DNA from 2 places in the Nocardioides ochotonae genome. Region 1 is predicted to be linked to the other one. Evidence: riboswitches for the same ligand, from Rfam matches in the RefSeq annotation. Region 1 holds a riboswitch; the other holds the start of a gene.

Region 1 (7,416 bases):
GCGTGCCGCCCTGCCGTGGTGATCGCCATGTCGTGGCCCCGTCCCGAGTGACTCGTGGGCCAGAACGTAGGCGAGCCAGCCGACCACGGCCAGCCCCTCTACCCAGATCTGTGGACAACGGGTTCGCGCGGGCAGCCGGCGCGGACGAGAACACGTTGCACTTTCTTCGTGACTCGGGTCACATTTGACCCTGATCCTCGCTAGCGTGCCCAGGCATGAAGTTCAACCTGGCCTCCGTGTTCGAGACCGTCGCCGACGCCGTGCCCGAGCGGGTCGCCCTCACCTACGAGGGTCGTGACCTGACCTACGCCGAGTTCGACCGCGAGGCCACCCAGGTCGGCCACCTCTTCGCGGCACACGGCGTCGCGCCGGGTGAGCACGTCGCGATCTTCCTCAAGAACAGCGTCGAGCACGTCACCTCGATGGTCGGCCTGCTCAAGATCCGCGCGGTGCCGATCAACGTGAACTACCGCTACACCGCCGCGGAGCTGGAGTACCTCTTCACCAACTCCGACAGCGTCGCCGTCGTCGTCGAGGAGACCGCCCACCAGCAGGTGCTCGCCTCGATCCTCGACCGCCTCCCCCAGCTCCGCACCGTGTACGTCGCCGGGCAGCCCGACGCGGCGCTCGTGTCCGCGGCCGGCGAGCGCGGTGTCGCGCTCGTCGACCTCGCCGGCTGGCGCGACCAGCCGGCCGAGCGGGACTTCGCCGAGCGCACCGGGGAGGAGCACTACATCCTCTACACCGGCGGCACCACGGGCTACCCGAAGGGCGTCGTCTGGACCCACGACGACCTCTTCCACAAGCCGCTCTCGGGCGGCAACCCCTACGGCGACGCCCACCCCGACCTCGCCGCCGTCGCGGCGGCCGCCCAGGCGATGCCCCCGATCTCGTTCCTCATCGCGGCCCCGCTGATGCACGGCGCGGCGTCGTACGCGATGTTCTTCTACTTCATCTTCGGCGGCCGGCTGGTCATGCTCCGTGACTTCGACCCGGCGAGGATCGTCGACGGCATCGCGCACGACGGCCTGCAGAGCCTGCTCATCGTCGGCGACGCAATGGGCATGCCGCTGGCCGATGAGATGGAGCGCCGCCAGGACGCGGTCGACTACTCCGCGCTGTTCATGATCACCTCCGGCGGGGCGATCTGGTCCCAAGCCTGCCGCGACCGGTTCAAGGCGCTCGCGCCCGGCGCGATGCAGCGCGACAACTTCGGCGCCTCGGAGTCGGGCAACGACGGCGAGATCACGCTGGACGAGCGGGGCAACCTGCGGGTGCCGGCCACCGACAAGATGCTCGTCGTCGACGACACGCTCGCCGAGGTGCCCGCCGGACCCGAGAACGTCGGCCTCATCGCCCGCCTCGGCCCGGTCCCCCAGGGCTACTACAAGGACGAGGAGAAGACCGCCCGCACGTTCCGCACACTGCCCGACGGGCGGCGCTGCTCGGTGCTGGGCGACATGGGCTACCGCGACCACGACGGCTCGATCGTCTTCCTCGGCCGCGGCTCGCAGTGCATCAACACCGGCGGGGAGAAGGTCTACGTCGAGGAGGTCGAGAACGTCCTCCACGGCCACCCCGACATCGCCGACGTCCTCGTCGTCGCCATCCCCGACGAGCGGCTCGGCGAGCGGGTCGCCGCCGTCGTCTCCCCGCGGGAGGGCCGCGAGCCGCAGCTCGAGGACGTCCAACGCCACGCGCGCGAGTCGCTGGCCGGCTACAAGGTCCCCCGCGACCTGGTCGTCGTCCCCGAGGTCAAGCGCACCCCCGCCGGCAAGGCCGACTACCGCTGGGCCAAGGCGGTCGCGAGCGAGCACGCCCCCACCCCCGCCTGACGCGGGTTACGGCCAACCCCTCTACCCAGATCTGCGGACAACGGGCCCTGTCGGCCTCAGAGACCGACCATGCGCACGATGCCGCGGACCACCAGGAAGAGGCCTACCGCGGCCAGGAGCAGCACCGTGACCAACCGACCGCGGGTGTCGATGAAGTCGCCCAGCGCCTGCAGACCGCGACGGGTGGGACCGGGCGCCACCAGGGTCATCGCGAGCGGCAGCCAGGCCGGCACCGCCGCCACGACGACCACGACGGCGAGCACGATCAGACGGGCGAGCACGTCGAGGTGGCTGGCGGCGATCTCCTTGGCGATGGGGACCATGACCGCCAGCGTCGTGAAGTTCGTCGCCATCGAGAACACGCCGAAGCCCAGCGCTCGGCTCGGGCTGAGCCCGCCGCGCTCCCGCGACTTCTCGGGCTTCGGGGACCGCGGCCGGCGGTACCGGAGCACGGCGGCGATGAGCACGAGAAGGGTGCCGAGGACGATGTCGAGCGAGGCGCTGAGGCTGGGCTCCTTCGGCAGCGCGATGGACCTGCCGAAGAGGACCAGGAGCGACAGGAGCACCAGCAAGGTCGTGGCGACCCCGAGGGCGTAGCTCGCCGCGACGCGGCGGCCGTTGCGCCCGGCCAGCAGCACGGTCTGCTCGGTGAGCATGACCGGGCTGATCGCGCCGGCGAAGGCCAGCGGGATCACGAGCGCCAGGACACTGAGCATTGAGCGGAAGCGTAACGGCGGCGAGACGGGCGTAGACCCTGCTGCGACGTGGCGCGGCGCGGCCGGGCATGGCTGCGAGGATGGGCCCGTGGACACCGGGACTCTCGAGATCGTGCCGACCGAGCGGGCGGGGTCGTTCGTGCTGCGCCTCGACGGGCACGAGCAGTCCCACGTCGACCTCGAGGACCCGACCCGGCTGGCCTTCGACTACGTACGACGCATCGGCGACGTGCTCGACGCGTGCGCGCCGGCGGGTGAGCCGGTGCGGGTGGTGCACGTGGGCGGGGCGGCGATGACGCTGCCGCGCTACGTGGCGGCGACCCGGCCGCGGTCGGCGCAGATCGTGCTCGAGCCGGCCGTGCACGTGACCGAGCGGGTGCGCGCGGAGCTGCCGCTGCCGGCGCGCAGCGGGATCAAGGTGCGCCCGGTGGACGGCCGCACGGGCCTGGCGGCGCTGCGCCCGGAGAGCGCCGACGTCATCGTCGTCGACGCGTACGCCGAGGGGCGCGTGCCGGGTGACCTGGTCACCCGCGAGGCCGCGGCGGTGGCGGCGGAGGTGCTCGGCGCGCAGGGCCTGCTGCTGCTCAACCTCGCCGACCGGGCGCCGTTCGCGTGGACCCGGCGGGTGGTGGCGGCGGTGCGCGAGAGCCTGCCGCGGCTGATGCTGAGCGCCGAGCCGGCGACGCTGCGGGGCCGGCGCGGGGGCAACCTGCTGCTCGTCGCCTCGCGCGGGCCGGTGCCGCTGGAGGAGCTGGCCCGACGCGCGGCGAGCTCGCCGGCGCCGTACCGCGTGCTGGACGCGGGGCAGGTGAGCGACTCCTTCGGCGGCGGCCGGCCGTTCACCGACGCCGACGCGGAGCCCTCACCCGTCCCCTGAGTGCGTCAGCGGCGCGCGGTGCCCGCGAACCAGGAGTCGGTCCAGATCTTCGCCGCCTGCACGCGCTTGCCGGTCGACGGCGCGTGGATGATGCGGCGCTTGCCGTCCTTGACGCCGGTGAAGATGCCGACGTGGTAGACGCGGCCGCCGTTGTGGAAGAAGACCAGGTCGCCGCGGCGCATCTTCGAGCGCGAGATCCGCTTGGCCCAGCCGGCCTGCGCCGAGGAGGTCCGCGGGATCCCCTTGATGCCCGCCTTGCGGAAGGCATAGCTGGTCAGCCCGGAGCAGTCGAAGGCGTCGGGCCCGGTGGCGCCGTAGCGGTAGCGGTCGCCGATCTGGTTGCGCGCGACGGAGATCGCCTTGCCGATGCGACGCTCCTGCTTCTTGCGCGCGGCGGGCTTCTTGCTGGCGGCGGGCGCCACAGCCTGCAGGGTCACGCCGGAGGCGGCCTCGGCGGGCGGGGTCGGCGCGACCCCGAGCAGGGTGACGGCGAGGGCGCCGGCGCCGACGACGCGGGCCGCGAGTCGTACGGCGTGGCGCAGCGGGCCGGTCATGCGGCGGGGTTCCGCGGTGGTGGGACCGGTGGTGGGGGTGGTCGAGTGCATGGGCTGTCCTTCCCACGCCTGTGAGGTGAGCTGTCGGGCTCGGGCTTGGAAGGTGCCCGGCCACCCGCGGGTGGCTTCGCCCCGAGCGGTCCGTGGACCGCGTGGAGAGGTGGGTCCCCCACTCCTGCCCCGGCGGCGCGCGCACCGTCCGACTTCCGGCGCAGGCGGCGGGCAGGACTCGGCGTACCGCTGCGTCGGCGACCTGGGCTCAGGTCAAGGCATCGACGGTACGTCCGACGGGGGGCGAGGTCCAGTTCAGCGCAACCACCAGCCCCGACTCACGCAACCACGAGGGCCGGCTCGGCGAGGGGGTCAGTGCGGGACGGGGCAGCCTGGGGTGGGGGTCTGGGCGGGGAAGGTGCCGAGGTCGGCGACGCGGAAGCCGTCGGGGTAGCTGCGGATCCAGGGCAGGTCGGCGATCCGCTTGGGGTCGCGGCGCACCGGGAACGCCCGCAGGAGTACGCCGCGGGCGCGCAGCAGGCCGCGCGAGAGCGCCTCGACCCGGGGCGCGGGGGCGTCGTAGCCGAACGCCTCGCGCAGCGGCTGGTCCATCAGCGAGCGGCTGAACACCTCGACCGCCCGGGAGGCGACCGAGGGGTGGAAGGTGAGCAGCAGCGCGAGCGTGGCGTCGGCGACGCGGCGCCCGCCCTCGTCGAAGGCGAAGTGCTCGGCCTCGTAGGTGTCCATCAGGCGCGCGAACCCGTCGTAGCTGTCCGGGATGTCGGGGATCGCCAGGTGCCGGCCGAGCTCGCGGTAGTAGTTCACCGACGCGCGCAGCTCCACGTCGCTCAGCGGCCGCTTGCCGTAGTCGTCGAGCCAGCGCTTCGGGACCACCACGAAGGTGCTGAGCACGTAGCGCATCTCGTGGTCGGGGATGTCGTAGGAGCGGTGCATCTGGTTGATCCGCCGGATCGCCGCGCGCGCCTCGGGGTCCTCGAAGCCGCGGCCGAACGGCACCTCGAGCAGCAGCGCCGTGTCGTCGTAGCGCTTCTGGGTGTTGCCCGTGAACTCCCCGGTGCGGTCGAGCAGCCGGCCGATCCCGGGCACCGCGTAGGTGCGGAACAGCGCGAAGCTCAGCGCCTGGTTCATGTCCCAGGGGAACTCCTGCATCGCGACGTTGCGATAGATCTCGACGTACTGCGTCTCGGGGTCCATCGCGTCGTTGGTACGGCGCCAGTGCGTGCGCGCGACGCCGCCGAAGCGGGTGCCGCGGATCCGGATGCCGCCGCTCGTCTCGGTCGGGCCAGCCATGCCGGCCAACCTAGAGCAGCTCGGGCGGCAGGGGAACGGCTCAGAGCGGCGGGCGCGCGCCCTCGAGGCGGAAGCCGACGCCGCGGACCGCGACCACCTTGTCGGTGACGCCGACGCTCTCGAGCTTCTGGCGCAGCCGGCCGATCGTGACGTCGAGGGTCTTGGTCGAGCCGTACCAGTTCTCGTCCCACACGTCGGCCATCAGCCGGCCGCGGGAGACCACCTTGTCGCGGTTGGCGGCCAGGATCGACAAGACGTCGAACTCCTTGCCGGTCAGCGCCACCTCCTCGGTGCCGGCGTAGACCCGCCGGGCCGCGACGTCCACGCGCAGCGCGCCCTGCCCGCTGTCCTCGGTCCCGAAGCCGGTGCCGGCGGTACGGCGCAGCAGCGCCCGGATGCGGGCGTGCAGCTCGGCCAGGGCGAACGGCTTGGCGAGGTAGTCGTCGGCGCCGTAGTCGAGCCCGACCACGCGGTCCATCTCGCTGGCCCGGGCGGTGAGGATCAGGATCGCCCCGAGGTACCCCGCCTCGCGGGACTTGCGGCAGACCTCGAGCCCGTCGAGGTCGGGCAGGCCGAGGTCGAGCAGCAGCACGTCGGAGGGATCGGAGGCCAGGATCTCCAGCGCCCGGAGACCGGTGTCGACCCACTCCACGACGTACCCCTCACGCTCGAGCGTGCGGACGAGCGGATAGGCGATGTCCTCTTCGTCTTCGACGACGAGAACGCGCGGGGCCATGGCCGAAGCATAGGGCCCGGCGTCCCCCGGAAACTCGATGTTGCAGACTCAGGCCGGACTCGTCGCCCACGTGTAGGCGATCTCCACGTCCTCGGTCGGCCCCTCCCCCGCCGCGTGGTCGCGGGCCACGGTGAAGGTGAGGGTGGTGTCGCCCCCGCCCGGCAGCAGCCCGAGGTCCTGGGCGTAGTCACCGAGACCCCCGAGCGGGCCGGCGTACACCTGACGCCCGTCCTGGGAGATCGAGACCTCGAGCGGCTCCGCGCCGAAGGGCGTCTCCTCGCCGTGCTCGACGAGGGTCAGCCGCGCTGGCTGCGAGGTGTCGTTGGCGATGGTCAGGTCGCGGGTGACCTGCTCCCCCGGCTCCAGCTCGCTCACCACCAGCGTCGCGTGTCGGGTGTCGGCGACCGGCTCCAGGCGCACCCCGTCGGCGGCCCCGACCGTCACGCCCGGCCCGCCGAGGCCGAGGACCACCAGCGCCGCCCCACCCAGCGCCGCGGCGACCACCAGCACCCGTCGCGAGGAGCTGCTCCTGCGGGACGTCGGCGCCATCGGGCGGTCCTTCCGGGTCGGTGGCTGCGTGGCGTGCCCACGCTAGGAGCGCCCCTCTCTCCTGCGCCCCACGCCGACACCACGCGTCCCCTACGGGGCGGTAACATCGCCGGCCGCCGCGCGGCGGCCGGCCCGTCGCGCCTCGGATCGACAGGTCAGCCGAACAGGTCGCCGTGCTCCGCGACCCGCTCGAGCACCTCGCCGAACAGGAACTGGCCCAGGCCCTCGGGGTCCTCGGCGCCGGCCTCGACCTCCTCCCAGGTCACCGGCGTCGCCACCGTCGGCCGCTCCTTCCCGCGCAGCGAGTACGGCGAGATGGTGGTCTTGGAGCCGGCGTTCTGCGACCAGTCGAGGAACACCTTGCCGCCACGGCGCGACTTGGTCATCGTCGCGGTCACCCGGTCGGGGTGGGCGCGCTGGAGCTCCTCGGCGATCTCCTTGGCCAGCGCGGTGGCGTCCTCCGAGGGCAGCCGGCGCGGCAGGTCGGCGTACAGGTGCAGGCCCTTGCTGCCGCTGGTGACCGGCCGACCCTCCAGCCCCCGGTCCTCGAGGTGCTCGCGCACCAGCAGCGCGACCTGGCAGCACTCGTGCAGCCCGGCCGGCTCGCCGGGGTCGAGGTCGATGACGAGGCGGTCGGCGTTGCGCGGGCGCCCGTTGCGCCCGACCCTCCACTGGTGCACGTGCAGCTCCAGCGCGGCCAGGTTGACCAGCCAGGTGAGCGTGGCCAGGTCGCCCGCGACCGGGAAGACGAGCGTGTCGCCGTGTCGCGAGCTGCCGCGCGAGCCGGTGGTCGGCACCTTGACGGTGCGCACCCACGACGGGGTGCCGGGCGGGGTGTTCTTCTCGA
Region 2 (7,416 bases), 590 kb from region 1:
AGCAGGCCGGCCACGATGCTGACGCCGAGCGCTGCCGGCCGGTGCTCTGGGGTCACGCCGCCAAGTCTCGCAGCCGCTCGCGCCAGGCGGTGGTCAGCGCGTCCACGTCCCACCCCGCGATCCTGTCGAGCACGGCGTCGAGGTCCTCCCCGTCGCGCACGCTCTCGTAGACCTCGACCAGCCCGGCCTCCCCCGCCCGCTCGGCGAGCACCACGGCCGCCAGCCACGCGCTCTCATAGACCGCACCGAGCCCGCCGTTGGCGACGTCGAAGGCGCGCACGTCCGGCAGCGCCCGGGGGGCGCCGCGCTCGCGCACCTGACGCACGATCTGGGCGCCGGTCGTCGAGACCGGCAGGTCCACGTCGCGCAGCGCCACGTAGTCGGCGAAGCCCTCCAGCAGCCACAGCGGCATCGAGCTGGTCGCGACGCCGGTGGCGACGTGCACCGCCTCGTGGCTCATCACCACCTGCGCCCCCGAGCGGCGCAGCCGGTCGTACTCCTCGGGGTTCACCAGCACGTGGGTCGGCGCGCCACGGTCGCGGGAGCCGTCGACGGTGGCGGTGACCGCGGCGATCCCCGCATAGGTCCCCGGCTCGGCGCCGAGCGCCCGGTCCAGGTCGCGCGAGGACGCCGGCACCTCCACCACCAGGCGCGGGCGCCACGACGGCAGCACCCGGCGTACGACGGGGACCGCCGCGCGCGCCAGCGCGGCGTAGCGGGGCGCGTCGTCGGCGCTCGCGGCGACCAGCACGAGGGTCTCCGGGGTGCGGCGGACCTGCACCGCCGTCGCCAGCCACAGCGGCGCGCGCCCGGCGCCGCCGACGGACTCGATCACCACGCCGTCCCTGAAGGAGGGACCGGAGGGAGAGGAGGGAGCGGAGCGCAGCGCCACCTCCAGCTCGGCGCGGGCGACCTCCGTGTCGAAGCCCGCGAAGCGCCAGGTCGCCTCGACGGCGGCGCGCCAGCGGCCCTCGTCGTCGGCCGGGGCGGTGGCATCGATGTAGCGCAGACTGAAGTCGGTGACCCGCAGCCGGCGGGCGTTGGCCACGATGTGCGCGACGTCCTCGGGGCCGGCCCCGGGGTCCTGCCGCTCGCCGACCGCCCGCTCCAGCGCCGCCAGTGCCCGGACGGCCCCGGCGGGGTCGACCGCGCCGGGCGTGACCCCGTCCTCGCGCTCGGGGGCGACATGGGGGCCGGAGGTGAGCACGAGCGCGACGCCTGCGAGGAGCGCCAGCAGCAGGAACAGCGAAAGGCCGGCCACCCACCGACGTGGGTGACCGGCCTTCGCGGACGGCTCGTGTGCCAGGGCGATCAGCCCGGGCGGACGGCGCCGACGTAGGGCATGGAGTGCAGCGGCGCGGTGGTCACACCGCTGCCCGGGTTGGCCGCGTGGACGATCTGGCCGTTGCCGATGTACATGCCGACGTGGCTGATCGGGCTGTAGTAGAAGACCAGGTCGCCGGGCTGGAGGTCACCCTCGGAGATCCGCGGACCCGAGGAGAACTGCGCGCTCGAGGAGTGCGGCAGCGCGACGCCGGCCTGGGCCCACGCCATCATGGTCAGCCCGGAGCAGTCGAAGGCGCTGGGGCCCGCGGCACCGTAGACGTAGGCGTCGCCGACCTGGGCCATGGCGTACTGGATCGCCGCGCCGGCGCGACCCGAGGCGGGGACGCTGGCGGGAGCCGGGGCGTCCTCGCGGGAAGCGCTGCGCGAGACGAGCGCCTCGCGCTCCTCGGCCTCGAGGCGGTCGAGCAGAGCCTGGGCCTCGTCGAACTTCTCCTCGATGGCCTCCTTCTGCTCGGCCATCTCCTCCTTGGTCTCCGCGACCTTGGCGATCCGGCTCTCGGTGGCCTCGCGGCGCAGCTCGAGGGCCTTGACCTCGGTGGTGTAGCTGCCGAGCAGCTCGCCCTGGAGATCGTTGAAGGCCGCCATCGTGGTGAGCGAGGCGAGGAAGGCACCGGGGTCGTCGGAGACGAAGACCTCACCGGCGGCCGAGAGGCCCTGGCCGGTGTACTGGGTCACGATCGAGTCGGCGACCTGGTCGCGCACGCCGGACAGGCGCTGGTCCTGCCGCTTCTCGTCGGCGCGCAGCGAGGTGAGGTCGCCCTGGAGGTCGGCCAGCTCGAGCTTGGCGTCGTTGTAGCGCTCCGAGGCCTGCTCGGCCTCGTGGTAGAGCCGATCCACCCGCTCCTTGACATCGTCGATGTCGGGCTCGGCGTTGGCCGGGGTCGAGGGGCTGAGCGCGATGGCCCCGATGAGTCCGGTGCCGGCGAGGGCACTGATGAATCGCTTGCGACCGTGCTGCACGAGCGGGCGGTCTCCCTTGCATGTCGTACGCCTACCGGGTGAGCTGTCGGGTTCGGGCACGACTTGCCCTACCCCCGCTCCTCGGAGTGCTTGCGCACTCCGCCTTGCGAGGGATTCACCCCAGGTGATGGTGGTTCCCCGGTTCCTGGGCCGTTCGAGAACGGCCCGGGACTCAGCGCGGTGCCCGCGCGGATCGAGTGATCCACTCCCACGGGCACCTGATGACGACACGTTAACCCCACCCATCCGGCGCAGCCAATCCGCCTCCCTGCAAGCGGACGGGAATTTACCGACGGGTCACATGCGGACCCCGGCGCCGGCGACGCGGTTCACGCCGACTCGGTGTAGGGCGAGTCGACCGCACTCACCAGTCGCAACGGGGGCACCAGCCCGCCCTCGGCCAGGATGTCGAGCGCTCGGCGCTCGTCGTCGTCGAAGGTGAGCTCCGGCGGCGGGCCCAGGAGCACCGTCACCACGCAGTCGTGGCAGGCCAGGGCGCGCACCACGCAGGTGTCGCAGTCGATCCTCGTCGTCATGCTGCGCACGTTGACAGCGACCACCGACAGTCAGCCCACCGCGGGCCGGTACGGCGTGTCGGGCGGGTACGTCGGCCGGCCCGTCGGTGTGATCAGGCCGTGCGGTCGAGCAGCGCACGCAGCACGTCGGAGGGGACCACCCGGGCACCGGCGCGGGCCACGTCGGCCCCGAGCGCCCCGTCGCTGGTGACCACCAGCACGACGCGGCCCACCGGCTCCGCCGTGACGAGGTCGCGGATCACGTCGTCGGCGATCACGCCCTCGGGACTGAACAGCACCTTCACCCCGCGCGGGGCGCCGACCACCGGGCGGTGGCTCGAGGCGGCGGCGTCGAAGACCACCGTCGTCTCCGCGCCGGTGCGCGCCACGACGGGTGCCAGCGCCTTGAGCAGCCGGATCCGCTGGGCCTCCAGCGAGGACTGGGGCCAGGCGGTCTTGCTGACGTTGTAGCCGTCGACGACCAGCCGCGCCCGCGGCATGGCGAGGTACTGCTCGAGCAGGGCCGGCGTCACCGAGGGCCGGACCGGACCACCGCCCGGGCCGCGCTCCCCCGCGCCGGCCACCTCGGCCTCCACGCGGTCAGCCGGGTTGCCCGAGACCGGTGGCAGCGCGAGCTCGCGCTGCAGCCCACCGGCCGCGTCGAGCAGCGTCTCCAGCAGCACCCGGGCCCGCACCGTCCCCTCGTCCTTCGCCGCGCGCGTCGTACGACGGCCCGCGGCGAGCTCCTCCTCGAGCCCGCTCACCTGGGCGCGCAGCCGGCGGACCTCCTTGAGGTGGGCGGCCGCCTGGGCCTGCGCCTCCTCGCGCGCGGCGACGGCCTCGCGCAGCTCGTTCTCCTCCCCGGACCGGGCAGCGCGCTCGGCCGCCCGGCTCTCGCCGAGGCGGCGGCGCAGCGTGCTGATCTCGGACTTGTACTCATCGACCTGCACCCGGTGGCTGGCGCGCAGCTCGCGGTGCGCCTGCTCGGCCTGCTCCAGGCGCGCCCGCAGCCGCTCCACCTCCGCCTCGCGCGCCCCGGTGCCGGTCTGCTCCTCCAGGCGGCGTACCCCGTCGGCGAGCACCGCGGTCCAGCCCTCCGGGCGCAGCAGCCACGCGAGCGCCAGCGCGTCGACGGGGTCCGCGGCCGCCGGTCCGCGCGCCGTCAGCTGCACCGCCACCCGCTCCCGCAGGTCGTCGTCGGCCAGCGCCGCGGTGATCGCGCCGGCGCCGAGCCGGCCGCGGCGGGCCGGCGCGAACGCCGCGACCCGGCGCAGGCTCGGCGGCAGCCGCGGGACCTCGGGCAGCACCTCGGCGGCGCGGGCGACGACGCGGGCGCGCACCGGCGCCGGAAGCGTCTCCAGCCCCGGCTCCGTGGTGGTGCTCACGACGTCGTCCATCGTGACCAGCCTATGCCGCGCGGCGTCGCGGGGTTGTCGGTGCCGCGCCCTACGGTCGTGCCCATGAGCAGTGCCGGCAGTGCAGTACGTGACGGGGTTCGGGAGTCGGCATCGCCGCAGGGACGAGCAGCAGGGCCGGCGCCCTCGCGCTGGGAGTCCCAGCGCTCCTTCGACGAGCTCGGTCGACCGTTGCGCGACATCACCTTCTGCGTGGTCGACCTCGAGACCACGGGCGGCTCGGCGGCGGCCGGGTCGATGATCACCGAGATCGGCGCGGTCAAGGTCCGCGGCGGGGAGGTGCTCGGCGAGTTCCAGACGCTGGTCAACCCGCACACCGACATCCCCGCCTTCATCGCGGTCCTCACCGGCATCACCAACTCGATGGTCGCCGACGCGCCGGGCATCGAGACCGCGCTGCCCGCCTTCCTGGAGTTCGCCGCCGGCTGCGTGCTGGTGGCCCACAACGCGCCCTTCGACGTCGGCTTCCTCCAACACTTCGCCGCCCGCCAGGAGCGCGCCTGGCCCGCGTTCGAGGTCGTGGACACCGTGAAGCTGGCGCGCCGGGTGATCACCCGTGACGACGCGCCCAACTGCAAGCTCTCGACGCTCGCCGCGCTGTTCGGCGCGGGTACCACCCCCAACCACCGCGCACTGGCCGACGCGCGCGCCACCGTCGACGTCCTGCACGGGCTGATGGAGCGCCTGGGCTCCCTCGGCGTGCACACCCTGGAGGAGCTGCAGACGTTCTCCTCCCGCGTCAGCACCGCCCAGCGCCAGAAGCGCCACCTGGCCGAGGGGCTCCCCCGCACCGCCGGGGTCTACCTCTTCCGCGACGCCGAGGAGCGGGTCCTCTACATCGGCACCTCGCGCGACCTGCGCACCCGCGTGCGCTCCTACTTCACCGCCTCCGAGACCCGCTCGCGGATGGGCGAGATGATCGGCCTGGCCACCAGCGTGACCGGCATCGAGTGCGCCACACCGCTGGAGGCCGAGGTCCGCGAGCTGCGGCTGATCGCCGAGCACAAGCCGCGCTACAACCGCCGCTCCCGGTTCCCCGAGAAGGTCCACTTCCTCAAGCTCACGCGGGAGCCGTGGCCGCGACTGTCCCTGGTGCGCAAGGTGCTGGACGACGACGCCGACTACGTCGGCCCGTTCGGCTCGCGCAAGGTCGCCGAGAAGTGCCTGGCCGCGCTGCACGACACCTTCCCCGTGCGCCAGTGCTCCGACCGCTTCGGCCGGGTCGCCTCCCGGGTCCCCTGCGTGCTGGCCGAGATGCGCCGCTGCCTCTCGCCCTGCGACGGGAGCGTCGACGAGGCCGCCTACGGCGTGGTGGTGAGCCGGCTGCGCGACGCGCTCGTCCGGCGCCCCGACGAGGTCGTCGAGGCGATCAACGCCAAGATGGCCGTGCTGGCCGCCGACGAGCGCTTCGAGGAGGCCGGCGTGCACCGCGACCGGCTCGCGGCGTTCGTCAGGGCCGCGTCACGGACCCAGCGGCTCTCCGCCCTGACCCGGTGCCCCGAGGTGGTCGCGGGGCGCCGCGACGACGACGGCCGCTGGAGCGTGCACGTGGTGCGCCACGGGCGCCTCGCCGCGGCCGGCGTGATCCCATCCGGCGCCGACGCGCACGCCTACGTCGAGCAGCTGCGCGCCAGCGCCGAGACCGTGCGCACCGCGCCGGGCCCGGTGCCCGCCGCGACCGCCGAGGAGACCGAGAAGGTGCTGCGCTGGCTGGAGTCGCCGGGCATCCGGCTCATCGACGTCGAGGGCGAGTGGACCTGCCCGGTCGCCGGCGCCACCCGCCACCTCGCCCTGCACGACGCGGTCGCCGAGTCGCGCCGCACCCTGGTGCCGTTCGGCGAGCGCACCGACGTGACGCCGGTGCACCGTCCGGCGCGATAGCGTCGGACCATGATCACCGCCATCGTCTTCGTCAAGGCCGACGTCGCCCGGATCCCGGAGGTCGCCGAGGCGATCGCCGCTCTCGACGGCATCAGCGAGGTCTACTCCGTCACCGGCCAGATCGATCTGGTCGCCCTGGTGCGGGTGCGCCGCCACGAGGACGTCGCGGCCGTCGTCGCGGACCGCGTCAACAAGGTGCCCGGCATCATCTCGACCGAGACCCACATCGCGTTCCGCACCTACTCCCGCCACGACCTCGAGGCCGCGTTCTCCCTCGGCCTGGACTGACTCGGCCGGCCGGGACCGACCGGCCGGCCGGTCCCGGTCACCCCTCAGACGGCCGAGGCCGCCACCCAGCGGGCGAGCACGTCGCGTGCGGCGCCGGAGTCGAGCGACTCCCGTGCCTTCTCGATCCCCGCCGCGAGCGCCACGGGCACGTCGGCGCCCGGGTCGTCGTAGACGGCGAGCGCGGCGCCGGTGTTGAGCAGCACGGCGTCGCGCACCGCACCGGTCTCCCCGGCGAGCAGGCGGCGTACGACCTCGGCGTTGTACGCCGTGTCCCCGCCGCGCAGGCTCTCGATGGGCGCCAGGGCGATCCCGAAGTCACGCGGATCGATGGTGAGGGTGGTGACCTCGCCGTCGCGCACCCGCCACAGCGTCGAGGTGGTGGTGATGGTCAGCTCGTCGAGCCCGTCGTCACCGCGCATCACCCACGCGTCGACGCCGCGGCCGGCGAACACCCCGGCCATCACCGGCGCCATCGTGCGGTCCGCGCAGCCGATCGCCTGGGCCGCGGGACGCGCCGGGTTGGTGAGCGGACCGAGGATGTTGAAGGTCGTGCCGATGCCGAGCTCGCGCCGCGGTGCGGCCGCGTGCCGCATCGCGGGGTGGAAGGCGGCGGCGAAGCAGAAGGTGATGCCCGCCTGCTCGAGCACCGCGGGCACCCGGTCGGTCGGCAGGTCCAGGCGGATGCCCAGCTCCTCGAGCACGTCGGCCGAGCCGGACTTCGACGACGCCGAGCGCGAGCCGTGCTTCACCACGCGCGCACCCGCGCCGGCCGCGACGATCGCCGACATCGTGGAGATGTTGACCGACATCGAGCGGTCCCCGCCGGTGCCGACGATGTCGAGCACCCGTCCGGGCACCGACAGCGGCGTGGAGGCGTCGTACATCGCCTCGACCAGGCCGGAGACCTCCTCGATGGTCTCGCCCTTGGCGCGCAGGGCGACCGCGAAGGCCGCGACCTGCGCGTGGGTCGCCGCGCCGCTGAGGATCTCCCCCATCGCCCAGGCGGTCTG

What was found. Region 1 has a riboswitch for cyclic di-AMP ahead of HBO46_RS03915 (C40 family peptidase). Riboswitches for the same ligand answer to the same signal wherever they lie in the genome.
Region 2: another riboswitch for cyclic di-AMP. It lies ahead of HBO46_RS06770 (C40 family peptidase); the one in region 1 lies ahead of HBO46_RS03915 (C40 family peptidase).

What each region holds. Positions count from the first base shown of each region.
Region 1 is NZ_CP061769.1:793,689-801,104, reverse strand. It holds gene HBO46_RS03935 (ATPase, T2SS/T4P/T4SS family) at 1-29, opposite strand, end outside; gene HBO46_RS03930 (AMP-binding protein) at 216-1,835, shown strand; gene HBO46_RS03925 (GAP family protein) at 1,892-2,551, opposite strand; gene HBO46_RS03920 (spermidine synthase) at 2,640-3,428, shown strand; gene HBO46_RS03915 (C40 family peptidase) at 3,434-4,033, opposite strand; cyclic di-AMP (ydaO/yuaA leader) riboswitch at 4,040-4,168, opposite strand; gene HBO46_RS03910 (oxygenase MpaB family protein) at 4,346-5,284, opposite strand; gene HBO46_RS03905 (response regulator transcription factor) at 5,325-6,020, opposite strand; gene HBO46_RS03900 (hypothetical protein) at 6,069-6,569, opposite strand; gene ligD (non-homologous end-joining DNA ligase) at 6,725-7,416, opposite strand, start outside.
Region 2 is NZ_CP061769.1:1,382,572-1,389,987, reverse strand. It holds gene HBO46_RS06780 (M48 family metallopeptidase) at 1-56, opposite strand, end outside; gene HBO46_RS06775 (hypothetical protein) at 53-1,261, opposite strand; gene HBO46_RS06770 (C40 family peptidase) at 1,312-2,307, opposite strand; cyclic di-AMP (ydaO/yuaA leader) riboswitch at 2,335-2,485, opposite strand; gene HBO46_RS06765 (hypothetical protein) at 2,637-2,843, opposite strand; gene HBO46_RS06760 (NYN domain-containing protein) at 2,936-4,219, opposite strand; gene HBO46_RS06755 (DEDD exonuclease domain-containing protein) at 4,283-6,118, shown strand; gene HBO46_RS06750 (Lrp/AsnC family transcriptional regulator) at 6,128-6,406, shown strand; gene trpD (anthranilate phosphoribosyltransferase) at 6,451-7,416, opposite strand, start outside.